Regions from separate parts of the Brevibacterium sp. LE-L genome, predicted to be linked through region 2. Evidence: predicted binding sites of a transcription regulator. Region 2 holds the regulator's gene; each other region holds the start of a gene.
The links. Region 2 encodes HrcA, which represses chaperone genes, less so after heat shock. Its sites were predicted from a motif close to TTNGCACTCGNNNNNNNCGAGTGCNAA; they were not measured.

Region 1 (6,729 bases), 880 kb from region 2:
TTTCTGTGGCTGCCGTACTCACCCAAAGCGCACTGACCTCTTTCTGCAGAATCACCCGCCATGCTTCGGTGGCGGCGGGCGTGATCAGACCGAGCCGTCATGAGCTCGCGCCCACGCCAGTCTCCGTGGCCCTCGACCGGCGAACCGACCGATGCGCGGTATAGAACCGACCGGCCGACGGCGGGGCCCACCCCCAGCCCACGCGTCTCACACGGCTTCGAGGGCCTGGACGGGGCTGATCGACGTCGCCGCTCGGGCAGGTTCGCGACTGGCGACGAACACGGCGAAGAGGGTGCCGGCGATGACGGCGATGACGACCGCCCAGGGCACACTCGGGGCGAAGAGGCCGAGCAGGGGTGAGAGCAGTGTCAGCGCACCGACCCAGCCGAAGCCGATGCCCAGCGGCACGGCGACCACGCACGCGGTCAGGCTCAGCTGCAGGCCTTCGGCGGCGATCATGCGGCGCACCCGCTTCGGGGTCTGCCCGAGCGCCATGAGCAGTCCGATCTCCTGAGTGCGCTGTCGCACGGAGAGCATGAGCGTGTTCGCGACGCCGATGACGGCGATGATGACGGAGAAGAGGATGAGGGCGAGCGCGAACAGCATCGACTTGTCGATGACGGTGGCCAGTGCGTCCTCGAGGCCACCCCAGCCCTCTTCGCCGAGTGATCGCGCATACCGCACCAGCTGATCGCGGAAGGTGGTCATGGCGGTCGCGAACATGACGATGAGCGTGATGCCGATGACGAGACCGATGACCGTGCGCGCATTCCGGGTGGGGTGGCGGGCGATCGTCGAGGCGGCCAACCGGGACACCGCGGTGCGCCCGCACAGCCAGCCGATCGCCGACTGCAGGGGCGGCAGGATCCAAGGATGCCCGATGATGACACCGAGGAAGGTCAGGCCTGATCCGAGTGCGGTCAGCACCACGCTCATCAGGCTGATCCGGTGGTCGGCGGCCCCGATCACGGCGTTGACGAGGAACGTCAGCCCCATGGACAGCAGAACCAGCGAGGCGGTGAGTCCGCCGAGGGAGGCGCGGACGTCCTCGGGCCGGCTCTCAACCGCCTGCGAGGTCGCCTCGATCGGTGAGATCCCCGTGATGCGGCGCGCGCCTAGGTACGCCGACAACCAGGTCACCACGATGGTGGCGAGCGAGGGAACCGCCATGGTCGGGGCGAGGAGGGCTACCTCCTCGGTGTTGGCGTCGCCGAGGTAGTTCTGCGCCGCCGTCGCCAGCCCGGTCGACGCGGCAAAGGCGAGCAACGCGGCGGGAACGGAGATGATCAGCCCCTCCACCGAAGCGGCCCTGCGCAGCCGTTTCGATGACGCCCCGATGAGCCGCAGCAGGGCCAGCTGGCGGCTGCGGCCGGCGATGATGATCGAGAACGTGTTCGCGATGACGATTGCAGACACGAAGAGGGCGATGAGGAAGAAGGTGAACCCGACCATCGACAGCAGACTCTGCGCGGTCTCGGATTCGGCGATGATCTTCGCCGAGGACAGCCACGCGGTGAGGATCGCGATGCCCTGCATGATTGCGGTGCCGAAGAGAGCGGCGATGAAGACGACGAGGACGCTGGGAAAGAACTGCCGCGGGTTGCTCCGGATTTCGCGCAGCGGGTTCATCGACTCACCGCAGATTCGGCGCGTTCGTCGATATCGAGCATGGTCGCGGCGATCGCCTCGGCGCTGATGGCATCGCCCAGCTCTGTCACCGGGGTGCCGTCGGCGATGAAGATGACACGGTCGGCGTGGGCGGCGACGATCGGGTCGTGGGTGACGAGCACGATCGATTGGCCGAAGTCCCTGACGGCTTCGGACATGATCGCCATGACGTCGCGACCGGATTTCGCGTCGAGGTTGCCGGTCGGTTCGTCGGCGAAGAGGATGTCGGGCCGGGTCGCGAGCGCGCGGGCGATGGCGGTGCGCTGCTGCTGACCGCCGGAGAGTTCGTTCGGTCGGTGCTTGAGCCGGTCGGCGAGCCCGAGGCGGGCGACGAGGGTGGAGATCCAGGCCCGTTCTTCGGCGTTCGGCTTCCGGTCGTCGAGTTCGAACGGCAGCCGGATGTTCTCTTTGACGCTGAGCGTGGGCACGAGGTTGAAGGCTTGGAAGACGAACCCGATCCTGCGCCGGCGCAGGGCGGTGAGTTCATCGTCGGCGAGACCGGTGATCTCCTGCTCGCCGAGGTGGACCGTCCCCGAGGTGGGACGGTCGAGCCCGGCGAGGACGTGCATGAGAGTCGACTTGCCGGATCCCGAGGGGCCCATCACGGCGGTGAGCCGCGCCGGTGCGATGTCGAGGCTGACCCGGTTGAGTGCGGTGACCGCGGCGCCGGAGGTGTCGAAGACCTTCGAGACCTCGCGGAGTCGGGCGATGGGCATCGGCAAGCCGGTAGTCATGGTGTCCCTCAAGCGTCGGTGCTGGCTGTCTGCTCCAGACTAACGATCATCGGCGCCCTTTGACATGAAAACTGACTGACCAGTAGGTGTGACCGGCCTGGACGGGCGGGGCAGTCCGTCCAACACTGGACGTGAATGCACGAGTGGCCCGGAACAGCTTGTTCCGGGCCACTGGCGCTGGTCAGAGGTGACTCAGACGGAGCGAATTGCTCAGTCCTCGTCCTCCTCGTCCTTCTTCTCGACGACCAGGGTCTCGGTGGTGAGAACCAGAGCGGCGATCGAAGCGGCGTTGCGCAGTGCCGAGCGGGTGACCTTGACGGGGTCGATGATTCCGGCACCGATGAGGTCACCGTAATCACCGGTCGCGGCGTTGTAGCCCTGGCCGGACTCGAGGTCCTGAACCTTGGCGACGACGACGTATCCGTCCTGTCCTGCGTTCGCAGCGATCCAGCGCAGGGGCTGGACGACTCCGCGCTTGACGATGTCAGCACCGGTGGCGGCGTCCCCGGTCAGACCGAGGTCGTTGCCGACGAGGACCTTCGCCGCGTGGATCAGAGCCGATCCACCGCCGGCGACGACGCCCTCTTCGATGGCGGCACGGGTTGCGGACACGGCGTCTTCGACGCGGTGCTTACGCTCCTTAAGCTCCACCTCGGTGGCGGCGCCGACCTTGATGACAGCGACACCGCCGGAGAGCTTGGCCAAGCGCTCCTGCAGCTTCTCGCGGTCCCAGTCGGAGTCGGTGTTCTCGACCTCGGCGCGGATCTGTGCGACACGACCGGCAACAGCATCGTCCGAACCGGCACCATCGATGATCGTGGTGTTGTCCTTGGTGACGGTGATGGTGCGGGCGTTGCCGAGCTCTTCCAGGGTGACCTGGTCGAGCTTCATGCCCATGTCCGGGGTGACGACCTGGCCACCGGTGAGGACGGCGAGGTCCTCGAGGATGGCCTTGCGGCGGTCACCGAATCCGGGGGCCTTGACGGCGGCGACGTTGATGATGCCGCGCAGCTTGTTGACGACCAGGGTCGACAGAGCTTCGCCCTCGATGTCCTCGGCGATGATGAACAGCGGCTTGCCGGCCTGCTGCACCTTCTCGAGGACGGGCAGGAGCTCCTGGATGTTGGAGATCTTGCCCTGATTGATGAGGATGAGAGCGTCGGAGAGCACAGCTTCCTGACGATCGGCATCGGTCACGAAGTGCGGCGAGAGGAAGCCCTTGTCGAACTGCATTCCCTCGGTGATCTCGAGCTCAACAGATGCGGCCTGGGACTCATCGATCGTGATGACGCCGTCCTTGCCCACCTTGTCGAAGGCATCGGCGATGAGCTTGCCGATCTCTTCGGACTGAGCGGACAGTCCGGCGACGTGTGCGATCTCCGAGGAGTCGGCGACGTCGCGGGCGATGGTGCCCAGCTGATCCGAGACAGCCTCGACGGCGGTCTCGATGCCGCGCTTGAGCTGACCGGGTGCGGCACCTGCGGCGACGTTGCGCAGTCCTTCGTTGACGAAGGCCTGAGCGAGAACGGTCGCGGTGGTGGTTCCGTCACCGGCGATGTCGTTCGTCTTGGTGGCGACTTCCTTGGCCAGCTGTGCGCCGAGGTTCTCGTACGGATCGTCGACCTCGACCTCACGGGCGATGGTCACACCATCGTTCGTGATCGTGGGAGCGCCCCACTTCTTATCAAGCACGACATTGCGGCCCTTGGGCCCCAGCGTCACCTTGACGGTGTCGGCGAGAGTGTTGACACCCTTTTCGAGTGCACGACGAGCTTCGTCGTCGAATTCCAATGATTTAGGCATTCGTCCTCCTGTCTGTGAAGTAGTTGTTCAGAGGATTCAGCCGATGACGGCGAGCACGTCGCGAGCCGAGAGCACGAGGAACTCTTCGCCTGCGTACTTGACTTCGGTGCCTCCGTACTTGGAGTAGATGACCTTGTCGCCGACGGCGACGTCGACCGGCACACGGTTTCCGTTGTCAGCAACGCGGCCGGGGCCGACTGCGACAACTTCGCCTTCCTGAGGCTTTTCCTTGGCGGTTTCGGGAATGACCAGACCACTGGCGGTAGTCTGCTCTGCTTCGACCTGACGGATGACAATCCGATCTTCGAGTGGCTTGATGGAGACCGACATTTCGGGCTCTCTCCCTTCGCTGGGTTCTATTTCATTGAGTCAGACGGCGGCTGCTGCCTTGAACCTCTCGTCGTCGCGGGTGCCGAGCGATTCGACCGTCTTATGAAACTGGCACTCGATGAGTGCTAGTGCTAATTCTGACTCTAGAACGGCTTTAGCACTCGGTCAACTTGAGTGCCAACAATTCGTCATGCTCTGGGCGAAAGTTCAGTCTGGGCCCACATGCCGGCCGGGCAGCCCGGCCGGCCTGACCCGACATCCCGTGAATGCAGAGAGCGTGGGCCCCGGGATCTCTCCGCGGGGCCCACGCCCATTCCGACCGCCTCAGCTCAGTTGTCGATATCTGTTGTCAACGGCGGTCAGATCTTGTCTCAGCGAAGGCTCTGGCCGGTGCTCAGGAGCACTGCCACTGACTCCAGCCCTCTTGCGCCTGCAACTTCTTCGCACGCTGGAACTGCTCCTGCGGGCTGGCATCAGACGGGTTGCCGCTGCCACCCATGGATTGCCAGGTCGAGGGCAGGAACTGGAACAGACCGAAGTGGGTGCCGTTCGAGGCCTTCGGATTGAAATTCGATTCGCACTCGACGATCGAATACCACTTGGAGCCGGGTCCGCCGAGCATCGCCTTGATCTCGGCAGTGCTCATCGAGCCGCCGGTCGAACCGGAGTCGCCGCCGCCGGTGCTCGAGTCACCGGAGTCCGAGCCGCCGGAGTCCGAGCTTCCGGAGTCGGAGCCGCCGGTGTCAGCCGGGGTCTCCTTCTTCTTCGTGCCCTGGATGACGACCTTGGTCTTGGGTTCGGAGAGGACCTTCTCGTCCTTCTTCTCCTTCTTCACCTGCTCGCCGTTGATGGTCTTGACCTTGTAGACGACCTGCTTCTGTCCGTCCTTGCCTTCGGACTCGACCTTGGTCTCGCCCTGGTAGAGGGAGTCGGACTTCTTGGTCTCGACCTTGGCCTTGATGGCCTGCTCGTCCTTGACGGTCTTGTTCTCGACGCGGTTGACGGTGAGCACCTGGCCGTCGGAGAGCGAAGCGGACATCGGCACGGACAGGAAGTCGTCCTTCTTGAGCTTGACGCCCGACTCCGTGAGTGCTTCCTTCGCGGTGCCGACTGCGGCCGAGACCTTGTGGTCCTTGCCGTCGGCGACGATGGTGAGATCCTTCGCCGTAGTCACGTCGATGTCGTTGCCGTCTTCCTTCAGCCGCTGCTTGGCATCGGTGTTGAGGTCGGCTCCCTTCGCATCGACTCCGAGGTCGGCAAGCGCCTGACCCACGGTGTTCGCGTTGGTCCACTCGCTGGTCTTCTCTCCGTCGACGGAGAGCGAGACCTTCTTCGCGGTGTTGACGGTGATCGTCATGTCCCGGTCGACCTTCGTGTCGACGCCGGGCTTGACCTTGTCACGCTTATCGAGATCGATGTCGTGGCTGTCGAGGATGTCACCGACATCTCCGCCGAAGGTGCGGATCTCCTCGGCCTGCCCGTTGACCTCCAAGGTCACGGGCTTGTTCATGGAGACGACCGCGCCCGTGCCACCCACGAGTCCGGTAATGACGACCGCCTGTGCGGCGATCTGAACCTTGCGGTTCTTCAGAAAATCAATCACAAAATATCCCTGAGCAGAGTTTATCGACCAGTTCACTGTAACCGATTCGTTACACCGCTGGCAAAATATCACGGAAATGTAACGGTGTGAGTTTCCTGAGGGCGCGTGTCACCTGGGGTTCCCGTGTTTGCGGGGGCGGTGCCGGTCGTGACATTCCCGCGCCGAGGCGGCCCACCGTTACGTGATCGCCGCCATGTTTCGCGGCCGTGTATCGCCGCAGTGATTCGCGACCGTGCATCGCTGCCATCATTCGCGGCTATGCATCGCGGCCACGCATCGCCGCCGTGTATCGCGGCAATGCAACGCGGCCACGCATCGCAGCAGTAAATCTGTCGCAGCGGTGATTCAGTCCCAGCTGCCGAGCGCTCTCTCCGCGTTGGCCAACACCGCCGAGCAGAGATCCTCTTCGCTCATTCCGCGCACCTCGGCGAGTTTCCGGGCGGTGATCGCCGTCAGGTACGGCCCGCCGGGCTTACCGCGGTGCGGGTGCGGGGTGAGGAAGGGGGCATCGGTCTCGGTCAGCAGCAGGTCCAGCGGCGCGGCTGCCGCGGCTCGGCGCAGCTCCTCGGCGTTCTTGAATGTGAGGTTGCC
Region 2 (6,729 bases):
TCGGTCTTTGCCTCTCCTGGGTGCAGGTCCGCGATGCGGCGCATCGCCAACCCGGGGAGGTAGGCCACGGTGACGCCGGCTGCTTGTGCGACGGCGACGGGTAGGGCTCCGATCGTGGCGGGCTGATCGACGACGAGCAGGAGTGTCCCGTGGGTGCGGAGCTTGTCGATGAGTGCTCGGAGTTTTGCTTCGTTCTGGGGCAGGGCCTTCGACAGTAGTTGGGTGCCGTCCCTGGCCAGCGCCACGGCGTGGTGGTCGTGTTTGCCGACATCGATGCCGATGAATACGTCAATGGTGTCGTGGTTGGTGATCATGTCACTCATCTTCTTCGACTGGTGTGACTGCGGTTGTGAGTGGTTCGGCTGGCCGGTGGTGCTGGGTGGCTCCGGGGTTCGGCATCCACGTTACGGTCGGGCTCGAGGCATGTGTTCTGCCAGTGGTTCTGGCCCCTATCAGCGATTTCCCTGGTGCCTTCGAACCTCGGTGACAACACCCCCCGGATCATGACGACTGGGGGCATGAATCATGCCGAGGTCCTCAGGCCAGCGACCCCTTCTATCCTGACGGATGTTGAGGCTACTTAAAAGGTAACGGGGTGGGGAGAGAGAAGAGCTCAGATTCCTGCCTCAGTTCGGCAACGGCTGTAGTAAGGTAGCAGCGGAATCGGTCATTGATGCAGAAAGGGCTGCCACGTCGTCTATGAGTACACCGAATCCGGGGCATGGGCAGAGGAACTGGTCAGAAGCCTGGCCTGCTCCCGCGATGTCGCTGACGGGTCACTCTCATTCTGAGTGGGGACATGCGCTCGGTCATCTGCCGACCGAAGACCCACGCGAGATTGCCGCACGGGCAAGGGAGGACTTGCTCCGTCGCCGGCGCGCAACGGATCGCGCTTCCTTGATAGGGTCGCATCCGCTGGAACGGAATGGGCACGGGAAAGCATTCGATGTTGCACGGAACTATCCCGGGACCTACCGCTCTGCGCGAGATCTGCAAGTGAATGTGTTTGGTGTGCCTAAGCGTCCCTTCGAGGTCATCACCGCCTCGGTGCTGGGGTTCATTGCTCCGTTCTTCGTTCTTGCGGCTCTCGTCTGGATGGCCTTCACCGGTGGGCGAGCGTTCCGGATCGTCGGCTGGGTGCTGCGAAAGATCGGAGACCTGACGGATACAGCGGTACTGTCCTGGGCCGGCGATCTATCGAGTGGAATCGCCACGGGGATCGTCGCAATCGCGTTTGTGGTCGGCCTCATCGTGATTGTGGGCTTCACGGCCTATGCATGGCGTCTGGCCGTCGGTCGTGGGCGTGCTCGTTGGGTGGCAATGGGATGTCTTGGCCTGGCCTTCGTGGTGATGACCCCGCTCAATCCGCTGTTGATCGGCTGCTTTCTGCTGTTCGGCACTGCGAGCATAGTGTTCGCCTTCTTGCCCCGCTCCTCGGCGTGGTTTGCCCGCGGCCGGTGATCGGACCAGGCAACACCATTGGGCGCCGTCGGTCAGGACGTCGGACGGGTCATTTGACCATCGAAATCGCCAGGGGGATCCTGTAGCCCTGGCCGCGATTGGCGGCGATAGCGCCATTGATGTGGAAGACGATGTTAACGATTGCCGCAGCCAGAAGAATCAGCAGGCCGACTCCCGTCAATGTGAATATTGAACCGATGAAGAAGATCGGGAACAAAGTCAGTTCGAAATTCAACGACTGGCGGGCATGTTCGCGAACGAACGGGGACTCGTCCTTCTTGACGAGGAAGAGGATGAGCGGCAGTAGCCAGCCCAGCAGGATGGATCCGATATGGGTCCAGACTGCAGTACTGCGGTCCGAGGGTGGTGTTTGCCAGAACCCTTCGGACCCGGTGCCGAAGGCTTGCGGCGGCAACAGCCGTGAGTCGTACAGCGCCTGGTCAGCTGCCGGGCCGTGGGCGCCTGGTGAGACCGAGTAGCTCTGCGGCACACCGTATGACGGTTGGGAACCATAAGGCTGCTGGGAACCATAAGGCTGCTGGGAACCGTATGACGGCTGGGAACCATAAGGCTGCTGGGAACCGTATGACGGTTGGGAACCATAAGGCGGTTGGAGTCCGGGTGCCTCAGGGTAATTCGGCGGCATCGGTCGCGGGTGGCTGTTGTCGGGCTGCTGGGGATTCTGTGTCATGAGCTTCCTTTCGATTCCTCCAGTCATCCACGTTACCGCAGATGTTGTCAACGCAGACTGTGTTGTCGACTTGCGTCGTCATCCTCCGTGCCTCGGGCGCCCCGATCAGCCGACAGTGACGAAGTCGATGAGCTCCTCGACCCGGCCCGACAGCGTCGGTTCGACATCGGCGATCGTCGTCACCTTTCCGAGGATGCGCACCCATCCGCGCGCGACATCGCGGTGATCGGCATGCGGCCAACCGATCCGACGCAGGATCCCCGTCTTCCAATCCTCTCCGCGAGGGACGACCGGCCACTCTCTGATGCCGACGACATGGGGTTTGACCGCCTGCCAGATGTCGACATAGGGATGACCGATGATGTGGACGACGTCGCGGTAGCGCGGATCGGCGCGTACCGCCTCGGCGATCTTCGACTCCTTTGTTCCATCGACCAGGTGGTCGGCGAGGACGCCGACCCGATGCTCGCGATCCGGACCGAAGGCCGCGAGTTTGTCGGCGACGTCATCGAGGCCGCCGAGGGGTTCGACGACCACGCCTTCGATGCGCAGATCATCACCCCAGATCTTCTCGACCAATTCGGCATCGTGCTTGCCCTCGACCCAGATGCGCGACCCACGTGCCACCCGCGCTTTGGCACCTGCCACCGCACGCGAGCCGGAAGCCGTTCGCCCGGGGGCCTGCGCTTTCTTCTTCGTCGGCAGCCGCAGATCGACCGGTTGCCCTTCCAGCAGGAAGCCCGGGCCCAGGGGGAACGCATGCACCCGGCCGTTGCGGTCCTCGAGATTGACGACGACACCGGCCGTGGTCTTCTCCGCTCCGACGACCGCACCGACATATCCGCTCATCGCATCTTCGAGCACCATGCCCAGGCCGAGTTCGACCGGGCGGGACTTCTTCGGACGGTGAGACGACGGTGAGGAGCCGGAGAGCACATCGGGGCCATAGCGATCAAAAACATTCACGGGACACCACCCTAATGAAGGAGCGTCGGGGTCGCGCGCAGACCCGCGGGACACCCCTGAAATGAAATCAGCGGTCGAGAGGCGTAGAATTGGCACTCAGTCGCAATGAGTGCCAGTTCGGGCATGCGGAGACCGACACGGGCACCGGGAACAGAGGCGGGGAGGAGGTCCGCGATGAACGACAGCAGACGAGCACAGGTACTGCGCGCCATCGTCGAGGACTTCGTCGCCACCAACGAACCCGTGGGATCGAAGGCGATCGTGCAGCGGCACACCCTCGGCGTCTCACCGGCGACGATCCGCAACGACATGGCCCAGCTCGAACACGAGGGCTACATCGCCCAACCGCACACTTCGGCGGGCCGGATCCCCACCGACCTCGGATACCGGATGTTCGTCGACTGCATCGACGAGTTCAAACCGCTGACCGGTGCCGAACGCAGTGCGATCTTCCAGCTCATCGACGGTGAAGTCGACCTCGACGGGATGCTCGACCGCACCGTACGCGTGCTGTCGGGGCTGACCCACCAGGTCGCCCTCATCCAATACCCGACGGTGTCCCGCGCCCGGATCAAGCACGTCGAGATCGTCGGCCTCGGACCGGGGCGGATCCTTGTCGTCCTCATCACCGACGCCGGACAGGTCGAACAGAAGTCCATCATCACCCCGACGCCGGTCGATGACGACGCCGTCCGCGGCCTGCGCGACCAGATCAACGCCGAGTTCGCCGGCCGCAAGCTCTCGCAGGTCCTCGGTTCCGCCCCGGGCGTCGAGGCGGCCGCGACTCCCGATCCTGCCGAGCCCGGGGCCCTCGACGACTCCGGACTGCAGCAGGTCCGCGCCGCCGTCGTCGACCTCGTCGCCGCCACTCGTGAAGAGCGCATCATCATGGCCGGCACCGCGAACCTCGCACGCTCCGGACGTGAGTTCGGTGAGAAGATGGGCCCGATCCTCGAGGCCTTCGAAGAACAGGTGGTCCTCCTCAAGTTGCTCACCTCGATGGCCGAAGACCAAGAGGAGATCAGTGTGCGCATCGGGCGTGAGAATACTCACGAATCATTGAGTTCGACTTCTGTCGTGGCCGCCGAATATGGTCATGAGGCGGGTTCCTCGGCCAGACTGGCGGTGCTCGGCCCGACCAGAATGGATTATCCGACGACGATCTCGGCTGTCCGGGCCGTCGCGAAGTACGTGTCCTCGATCCTCGATCGAGGGTAGGGCCGCTGAAGACGAAGAGCTGGAGGCGCCCGAATCAGGGCGAGACCATATCGGTGAGGACTGCGTGGAAGCGCGGTCGCCACCACCAAGAACTGAGAAGACCACTACGTCAGGGAGAGAGAAGTTTCTGTGGCCGATCACTATGAAACACTCGGAGTGTCCAAAGATGCTTCCGCGGCTGAGATCAAGTCGTCGTACCGGAAGCTGGCACGCAAGTACCACCCGGACGTCAACCCCGGTCACGAAGACGAATTCAAGGCCATCTCACTGGCCTACGATGTGCTCTCCGACCCGGAGAAGCGGCGCAACTACGACATGGGCGGCGGCGAGAACGGTCAGGGCTTCCCGGCCGGCGGCGGCTTCGGCGGCTTCGGAGACATCTTCGAAACCTTCTTCGGCGGCGGAGGGGGACAGGCCGCCGGTCCGATCCCACGCACCCAGCGCGGCAAGGACGCCCTCGTCGGCGTCAGCATCGACCTCAAGACTGCGGCCTTCGGCGGCACCGTCGATCTCGATGTGACCACCGCCGTCGTCTGCGACACGTGCTCCGGTGCCGGCACCCAGGAAGGCACGAAGATCGAGACCTGCAGCCTGTGCCACGGCGCCGGCAGCGTCCAGCGCATGACCCGCACCCTGCTGGGCCAGATGGTCACGAACCAGACCTGCAACTCCTGCCACGGATTCGGCACCGTCATCCCGAGCCCCTGCCTCAACTGCCAGGGCGACGGCCGCGTGCGCAAACAGCGGACGATGAAGATCCGGATCCCCGCCGGAGTCTCCGACGGCACCCGCATCCAGCTGTCCAGCCAGGGCGAAGTCGGACCCGGCGGCGGCCCCGCCGGCGACCTCTTCGTCGAGGTCATGGTCACCCGCCACGAGGTCTTCCACCGCGACGGCGACAACTTCCGTGCCGCGGTGTCCGTGCCGATGACCGCGGCCACCCTGGGAGCGACGATTCCGTTCGAGACCTTCGACGGCACCCAGGACCTCAACATCGCCCCGGGCACCCAGTCGGGCACGGTCGTCAAACTCGCCGGACTCGGCGCGGCCCGCCTGCGCTCGGAGACTCGTGGCGACCTGCTCATCACCGTCGACGTGCTCACTCCCGACAAGCTCGACGACGAGCAGCGCGAGCTGCTCGAGAAGCTGGCACAGCTGCGAGGGGAAGAAGCCCCCCGCGCGCAGATCACCACCGAGAGCCGCGGCGTGTTCTCCCGCATGCGCGAAAGGTTCGCCGGTCGGTGAGTCTTCCCGTCTTCCGCTCCGCCCTGGCCGCCGCGGCGGTCATCGGTCAGGTCCTCACCCTCGGTGAGGACGTGGCCGGACATGCGGTGCGGGTGCGACGGATCGGACCCGGTGAGCAGATCGACATCGTCGACGGGGCCGGTGCGCGAGCTCGCGGCACCGTCACGAGCGCTTCACCGACGGACATCGCCATCGACGTCACCGCGGTGACGACGGAACCGCGGCCGGCTCCGCGGCTCGTTCTCGTCCAAGCCCTGGCCAAGGGCGAACGTGACCTGCAGGCCATCGAAACGGCCACGGAGATCGGCGTCGACGACGTCATCCCCTGGGCCGCCGAACGCTCGATCGCCGGTTGGCCGGCGAAGAAGCGGGAGAAGATCGCCGCGAAATGGGAGAACCTGCTCAACGCCGCCTCCCTCCAAGCCCGGCGCTCCCACTTCCCGCAGCTGCACGAATTCGTCCGCGGCACGTCCCTGGCCCAGCGGCTCTCCGCTGCCGATGCGGTCTTCGTCCTCCACGAGACCGCGGAAGCGAAGCTGTCCACGGCACTCGAAGAGGTGGCGGCAGGGGAGGCACCCGAGCGCATCGTCTTCGTCGTCGGACCCGAGGGCGGTATCAGCGACAGCGAACTTGCGGCACTGAAAGACCGCGGGGCCACACCCGTGCTGCTGGGTCCGACCATCCTGCGCTCCTCGTCGGCGGGATCCGCCGGCCTCGTCATGGCTCAGAATTCATTGGGCCGTTGGTGAGCCATCGGACTAGGATGGAAGCACACTCCGGCGTCGCCGGTGACGGCACGCTCGCATGCAAAGGAACATTCTGGACATCACCCACCCCACCCCGAACCCTGTGAACACTCCCGACTCTCACGCGGCAGACACCGACGCCCAGGCCGACTCTCATGCCGCTGACTCCGTACGCCTCGTCATTCCCGACTCGATCGACCTCGTCGAATTCTTCGGGCCCGGGGAATCGAACCTGCGCACCCTCGAGAAGTCATTCGACGACCTTGACATCCACGTGCGCGCCAACCAGGTCCAGGCCGCTGGGGATCCGAACCGGGTCCAAGCCTTCGTCAGCGTCATCGGGGAGCTGAAGAAGCTCCACGCCGCCGGCCATCGGATCAACGATGAGACGATCGAACGGGT
Region 3 (6,729 bases), 1.3 Mb from region 2:
CGAGCAGAGTGAGACGCCCGAGCGAGACTATGAAGCCGAGTTCGGCAGGGGGCTGCAACCGCCGCATCCGCCCCACCCGCCGTACTCCCCCGGTCAGATCTCACGTCGGGATGAGAGGCGCCGGCGCAGGTCGCGGCACCGGCATCACCGCGACAACCCTTGGGACTGAACTCAGGCAGTTCGAGGGCGACCGGCTGCGGCAACGGCGGCTGATCGCCCGATGGCCGAGGGACCTTCGCTGGAGGATCAGGTGCGTCCTAGGTCTGGAAGATTCGGATCTGCGCAAAGGCCTCCGCCTTGTGCGTGGTGAACCACATGGTGTGCGAGAAGTGACGCAGATCGTTGCTGTCGGCCTCGGTCTGCCAGTAGCCCCAGGCGGCTGCGGCTTTGCCGTGGGTGATCGCCGCTTCGAGATGACCGGTCTCGGGCACATGAGCGGACAGGGCCAGCAGCGCATCGACGACTTCGGCCCGGCCGGTGGCGGTCTCCACCGTGCCCATCCGCATGATCTGGAGGACGCAGTCGTCGGCGACCACCTCGGCGAGGGGATCCCGTGCGCCGGCGAACAGGTGCTCTTCGAAGCGGGCGACAAAAGTGTTCTTCGGGCTGTTTCCGCAGGAATCGGTGCCGGTGAAGGTCATGGGCCCAGCCTAGGCGTGCCGCGCGGGGGTGACAATGCTGCGGGCATGAAAAAGCCGTGCCGGCGCCCCTGGGGGCACCGGCACGGCCGATCGAGCAGCGGGGGCTATCAGAAGCCCATGCCGCCCATTCCACCCATGCCGTCCATGCCGGCAGCTGCGTCTGCACCTGCTCCGGCCTTTTCGGGCTTGTCGGCGACGACCGACTCGGTGGTGAGGAACAGACCGGCGATCGAGGCGGCGTTCTGCAGAGCAGAGCGGGTCACCTTGACCGGGTCGTTGATGCCGGCGGCCAGCAGGTCCTCGTAGCCACCGGTTGCGGCGTTGAGACCGAATCCGGGTTCGAGGTTGGCGACCTTGTCGGCAACCACACCGGCTTCGAGGCCGGCGTTCGTGGCGATCTGCTTGAGCGGGGCTTCGATGGCAACCTTGACGATGTTGGCACCGGTGGCCTCGTCTCCCTCGAGTGAGAGGTCGGCGAAAGCGGCCTTGCCCGCCTGGATCAGGGACACGCCGCCACCGGCGACGATTCCCTCTTCCACAGCAGCCTTGGCGTTGCGCACGGCATCTTCAATGCGGTGCTTCGTTTCCTTGAGCTCGACCTCGGTCGCGGCTCCGGCCTTGATGACTGCAACACCGCCGGCCAGCTTGGCCAGACGTTCCTGCAGCTTCTCACGGTCGTAGTCGGAGTCCGAGTTCTCGATCTCCGCGCGGATCTGAGCGACCCGACCGGCGATCTCCTCGGCGTCTCCTGCGCCCTCAACGATGGTGGTCTCGTCCTTGGTGATGACGACCTTGCGGGCGGTGCCCAGCAGATCGGTGGTCACGCCGTCGAGCTTGAGCCCGACTTCCTCGGACACGACCTGGCCGCCGGTGAGGATGGCGATGTCGGCGAGCTGAGCCTTGCGGCGGTCACCGAAGCCCGGAGCCTTGACGGCCACGGACTTGAAGGTGCCCTTGAGCTTGTTCAGCACCAGGACGGCCAGGGCTTCGCCCTCGACGTCTTCGGCGATGATGAACAGGGGCTTGTTGGACTGCTGGACCTTCTCGAGGACCGGCAGCAGATCCTTCACATTCGAGATCTTGGAGTTGACGATGAGGATGTAGGGATCCTCAAGGACAGCTTCCTGACGATCGGTGTCGGTGACGAAGTAACCGGAGATGTAGCCCTTGTCGAAGCGCATACCCTCGGTCAGTTCGAGCTCGAGTCCGAAGGTGTTGGACTCTTCGACGGTGACGACGCCTTCCTTGCCGACCTTATCGATGGCCTCGGCGATCAGTTCGCCGATCGCAGGATCTCCGGCGGAGATGCCGGCGGTCGCGGCGATCTGTTCCTTGGTCTCGATGTCGATGGCGTTCTTCAGCAGCACACCGGTGACAGCTTCCACTGCCTTTTCGATGCCGCGCTTGAGGCTGAGCGGATCAGCACCGGCTGCCACGTTGCGCAGGCCTTCGCGGACGAGAGCCTGAGCGAGCACGGTAGCGGTGGTGGTTCCGTCGCCTGCGACGTCGTCAGTCTTCTTAGCGACTTCCTTGACGAGCTCGGCGCCGATCTTCTCGTAGGGATCCTCGAGTTCGATCTCCTTGGCGATGGAGACACCATCGTTGGTGATGGTCGGTGCGCCCCACTGCTTTTCGAGCACGACGTTGCGACCGCGGGGTCCAAGGGTCACCTTGACCGCGTCCGCAAGCTGGTTGAGTCCAGCTTCGAGTCCTCGACGAGCTTCTTCGTCGAATGCAATCATCTTTGCCATAGCGGCTTAGATCCTCCCTGATGGAGTGGAGTGGGAAACCAGAGCAGTCGTCAGCGCCCGCGACGGCAGAGAGTGTGCCCGCATGTTCCATTCCACATAAGGACCACGCTCTCGAGACAACTGATGGGAACCCATCGGTTTTCACCACTACTAGATTTAGCACTCTCACCATGCGAGTGCAAATATTCGTCGCCCGCCAAGATGGACGAGAACAGTTGAGATCCGCGAGTTGTCGGCCCACGGTGAAGGCACAGAGGGCAGTTCGGCCCAGCGCGAAACGGTGGCGCGGGCCGATTGCGAGAGGCCCACTCAAAGTCGAGCAGCACGGTTTCAAACATGTGCTGTTCAACCCGAACCGTGCCGAATCGAATCTCCCGCCCTGGAGGACCCTTCCCACGCGGGCACTGAAAAGCGCCGAGCAGTTGCCTGCTCGGCGCTTTCCCCGTGCGATTGGTGCCGGTCGACCCGAAAGCCGTTCCGACGCCCCGCCGCAGCGGATCAGAAGACTGTGTTGATAGCAGTCAGTCTCAGAGGAGGGTGACGGACTCCGCCTGAGGACCCTTTTGTCCTTCTCCGACTTCGAACTGAACCTGCTGGCCCTCTTCGAGAGAGCGGTAGCCGTCCATCTGGATTGCGCTCCAGTGAACGAACACGTCCTGGTTGTCGCCTTCAAGGGTGATGAAGCCGTAGCCCTTTTCAGCGTTGAACCACTTGACGGTACCTTGTGCCATTACTTCTCCATACAGTGCAGTGCCATTGAAATCCCGTACTTCAGCCGCGATCGGGCGACCGCATCTGGAATACGGAAGCTGGCAAAACTCAACCGACCCCGCGACTTCTCTCATTGACCTCGGGAGAATAATCTCGGTGAAGCACGAATAGAACACAAGGTGCTGTGCTTGCCTAGCTGGTGCAACTCTACCGCAGGCATGCACCCCACCCCGGGCCGCTCAACACTGTTATAGATTCGTTACATAAGAGTTTTCGCCCAGTTCACACCAGGGGTTGCGGTCAAAGGACCCGACCGACCGGCTCGGACTATTCCGAGTCCCCGCCTTCGCTGGGCTCGGGGCCGCGATCGGCGATGTCCGAACAGATCACGACAGTGACATCGGCGTCGAAGTCCTCAGAGGCCTCCGTGGCCGAAACGCCCAGCGATTCGGCGACGAGCTTCGCCTGCGAGGCGTTCTCCTCGCCCTTGTAGTACACGGTCGAATCGGTGAGGTTCGTCGAATAGTTGCCGACCTGGCCGAGCTTCCAGCCCTTCTCCTCGACCGCTTCGGAGAACTTCTTCGCAGCGCCCGAGACGCCGGAGCCGTTGAGGACATCGACGGTGATCGAGTCGTCGGCGACGCTGACTTCGCTTTCGCTCGGTGAGGGTTCGGCAGAGGTCGACTCCGATGCCGCGGGGTCCTCGACCTTGGATTCGGGGTTGCCCATCGACGAGACGATGATGTTGATGGCAGCCACGACGAGGAGGACCGCGACCAGCGCGAGCACGATGACCAGCGAGATGGCGCCGATGTTCGACGACGCCGCGGACTCCTGTCGATGGGCACCGCTGCGCCGGCCGGGCTCGATCTCGTCGAATTCGTCGGTCATGTCTACCTCGAGACGCGGGCTTGGGCGCGCTCGCTCTGCCGCGTGCTGCGGATCCGGCGAAGGCGCTTGACCAGCATGGGGTCGCTGGCCAGAGCTGCAGGGTTGTCGAGAAGCGAGTTCAGGATCTGGAAGTAGCTGGTGGCAGACATGTCGAAGCGCTCACGGATCGCGTGGTCCTTGGCACCGCCGTATTTCCACCACCGCCGCTCGAACTCCAAAACGGCCACCTCGAGCTCGCTCAGTTCTGAGGTGTCGTTGTTCGACGGCATAGAGGGTGTGCTCCTTCGAGAGATGTCTGTGCTTCTATATTATCGCCCGATCGACGGGACTGAAATTCCCGGCGCGCCGATCGGGCTGTGACCTCGCTCCCCACCGGGGTGAAAACGGCGTCACCCCGCCGCCCGGCATCTGTGCGATGACCGTTGCGACGGGGTGAGGAACCGGACCTTCGCGCCGATGGAGGCGATTCAGCGGATGCGGATGTTGACCTGCTTGATCTGGGTGAAGCCCTCGAGCATGCCCTCCAGCGATGCCTCGCGGCCGAAGCCGGAGGTCTTCATTCCGCCGTAGGACTGGCCGGCCAGCTGGCCGCCGCCCTGGTTGACCTGGACCCAGCCGGACTCGATGCGGTTGGCCATGGTCAGCGCCGCATCGACATCCTTGGTGAAGACGAAGGCCGCGAGCCCGAAGTCCGAGTCGTTGGCCATATCGATGACCTCGTCGATGTCCTTCCACGGGATGACCGAGAGGACGGGGCCGAAGATCTCTTCGCGGCTGGTCTGCCAATCGTTCTTCGCCTTCGAGAAGATCACAGGGGCGTGGTAGAAGCCGGGCTCGCCGACCTCGAGGGAATCGGAGCCGTCGTAGGCGATCTCCACGCCGTCCATCGATTTGCCCATCTCGATGTAGCTGGAGACCTGGTCGTACTGCTTCTGATTGATGATGCAGCCGATGTCGGTGTCCTCGTCGCGGGGGTCACCGACCTTCATCTTCGAGACGGCATCGACGAGCTTGGACAGGAAGTCGTCGTAGATGTCCTCGTGGAGGAACAGGCGCGAGCCCATCGTGCACGACTGGCCCTGGCGGGCGAAGCGCGTCGACAGGAGCACCTGGTCGAGGGTGTCCTGGTCGTTCGAGTCGGGGAAGATGATATTCGGGCTCTTGCCGCCGAGCTCCATCGACGAATGCGCGAGACGACCGCCGGCCACCTCGGCGACGTGACGGCCGACGCTCGTCGAACCGGTGAACGAGACCTTGTCGACATCGGGGTGGACGTTGAGCGCCTCACCGATGACCGAACCCTTGCCCGTGACGACGTTGAGCACACCGGCGGGCAGGATGTCGGCGATGATCTCGGCCATCTTGAGGATCGTCAGGGGTGCGTCTTCGGCGCACTTGAGCACGATCGTGTTGCCGGCGGCGAGCGCGGCAGGGGTCTTGAAAGCGGCGATCATCAGCGGCGAGTTCCACGGCAGGATGCCGGCCACGACGCCCAGCGGCACACGCTTGGTGTACTGCAGCTGCTTGTCTCCGGCGGGCAGGGTGTTGCCCTTGATCTCACCGGCGACTCCGCCCATGTAGCGGAACAGGTCGGCCAGGGTGATCGTCTCCGGCCGAGCCTGCGTACGGATCGCGTTGCCGGTGTCGATGGCAGTCAGCTGAGCGAGTTCCTCCGACGCCACTTCGAGAGCATCGGCGCAGGCCAGAAGCTTCTTCTGGCGTTCCTTGAACGGCACGGCGGCCCACTCGGGGAAGGCCTTCCGCGCGGCCTTGACGGCACGATCCGCGTCGGCCTCCTTGCCGTTGGGCACCTTGGCGATGACGACGTTGCGGTCGATCGGGGTGATGACATCGGTGGTGTCACCGTCAGCGGCGTCGACCCACTCGCCGCCGATGAGCATCTTCCAGTTCCTGGCCTCTGGGAATTCCGGCATTTCGGTCCTTTCGTTCAACGATGAACTTCTTAGGGCGAGCATAACGTGTGCGCTCGGCGAGCAATACACCGGCTCAATAGGCGATCGCGCACACCCGATCTGCGCTTCGTGCACACTCGCGCACCTTCACCGAGGCGGGGCCGACGACCCCGGCCCCTCCCCGAGGCGGCCCGACCTCTCCCACCTTCGCCGAGGCGGCACGTCCGTTCTCGTCACTGTCCTCGTTACACTCGTGCCCATGACGTCGACACCTCCGATGACCGAGATCATGTCCCCCGATTGGGCTCAGGCCCTGGCCGGAGTGGAGGAGCGCATCCATAAGATGGGCGACTTCCTCCGCGCCGAGCTCGCCGCCGGCCGCGAATATCTGCCGTCCGGGGAATCCGTCTTCCGCGCCTTCGCCGAACCGCTGTCCCAGGTCAAGGTCCTCATCGTCGGTCAGGACCCCTATCCGACGATCGGACATCCCATCGGCCTGTCCTTCGCCGTCGACCCCGGTGTCCGGCCGCTGCCGAGATCGCTGGGCAATATCTACAAGGAGCTCGAGGCCGACCTCGGCATCGCGCCGGCACCGCATGGAGACCTGCGGGCGTGGTCCCGGCAGGGGGTGATGCTGCTCAACCGTGCGCTCACCGTCGCTCCCGGGCAGCCGGCCTCCCACCGCGGCAAGGGGTGGGAGGAGATCACGGAGCGGGCGATCGTGGCCCTGACGGAACGGGAGCAGCCGCTCGTCGCGATCCTCTGGGGCCGGGACGCTCGCAACCTTGCGCCGCTGCTGACCTCGGGCACCGCCGAGGTGGC

Region 1: the regulator HrcA is predicted to act here: its motif matches at 4,690-4,716, upstream of groES (co-chaperone GroES).
Region 3: the regulator HrcA is predicted to act here: its motif matches at 2,549-2,575, upstream of groL (chaperonin GroEL).

Annotation. Positions count from the first base shown of each region.
Region 1 covers NZ_CP189759.1:1,230,857-1,237,585, reverse strand. The annotation lists gene ACQE2J_RS05545 (FtsX-like permease family protein) at 208-1,629, opposite strand; gene ACQE2J_RS05540 (ABC transporter ATP-binding protein) at 1,626-2,402, opposite strand; gene groL (chaperonin GroEL) at 2,613-4,205, opposite strand; gene groES (co-chaperone GroES) at 4,242-4,535, opposite strand; gene ACQE2J_RS05525 (ubiquitin-like domain-containing protein) at 4,930-6,138, opposite strand; gene ACQE2J_RS05520 (TatD family hydrolase) at 6,484-6,729, opposite strand, start outside.
Region 2 covers NZ_CP189759.1:2,109,973-2,116,701, forward strand. The annotation lists gene ACQE2J_RS09365 (IS110 family transposase) at 1-314, opposite strand, end outside; gene ACQE2J_RS09370 (hypothetical protein) at 997-1,461, shown strand; gene ACQE2J_RS09375 (DUF4870 domain-containing protein) at 1,511-2,152, opposite strand; gene ACQE2J_RS09380 (DUF3097 domain-containing protein) at 2,258-3,118, opposite strand; gene hrcA (heat-inducible transcriptional repressor HrcA) at 3,293-4,336, shown strand; gene dnaJ (molecular chaperone DnaJ) at 4,466-5,581, shown strand; gene ACQE2J_RS09395 (16S rRNA (uracil(1498)-N(3))-methyltransferase) at 5,578-6,330, shown strand; gene ACQE2J_RS09400 (PhoH family protein) at 6,386-6,729, shown strand, end outside.
Region 3 covers NZ_CP189759.1:841,832-848,560, reverse strand. The annotation lists gene ACQE2J_RS03735 (hypothetical protein) at 1-169, shown strand, start outside; gene ACQE2J_RS03730 (hypothetical protein) at 258-641, opposite strand; gene groL (chaperonin GroEL) at 749-2,392, opposite strand; gene ACQE2J_RS03720 (cold-shock protein) at 2,920-3,123, opposite strand; gene ACQE2J_RS03715 (LytR C-terminal domain-containing protein) at 3,431-3,994, opposite strand; gene ACQE2J_RS03710 (DUF3263 domain-containing protein) at 3,997-4,263, opposite strand; gene ACQE2J_RS03705 (aldehyde dehydrogenase family protein) at 4,462-5,928, opposite strand; gene ACQE2J_RS03700 (uracil-DNA glycosylase) at 6,167-6,729, shown strand, end outside.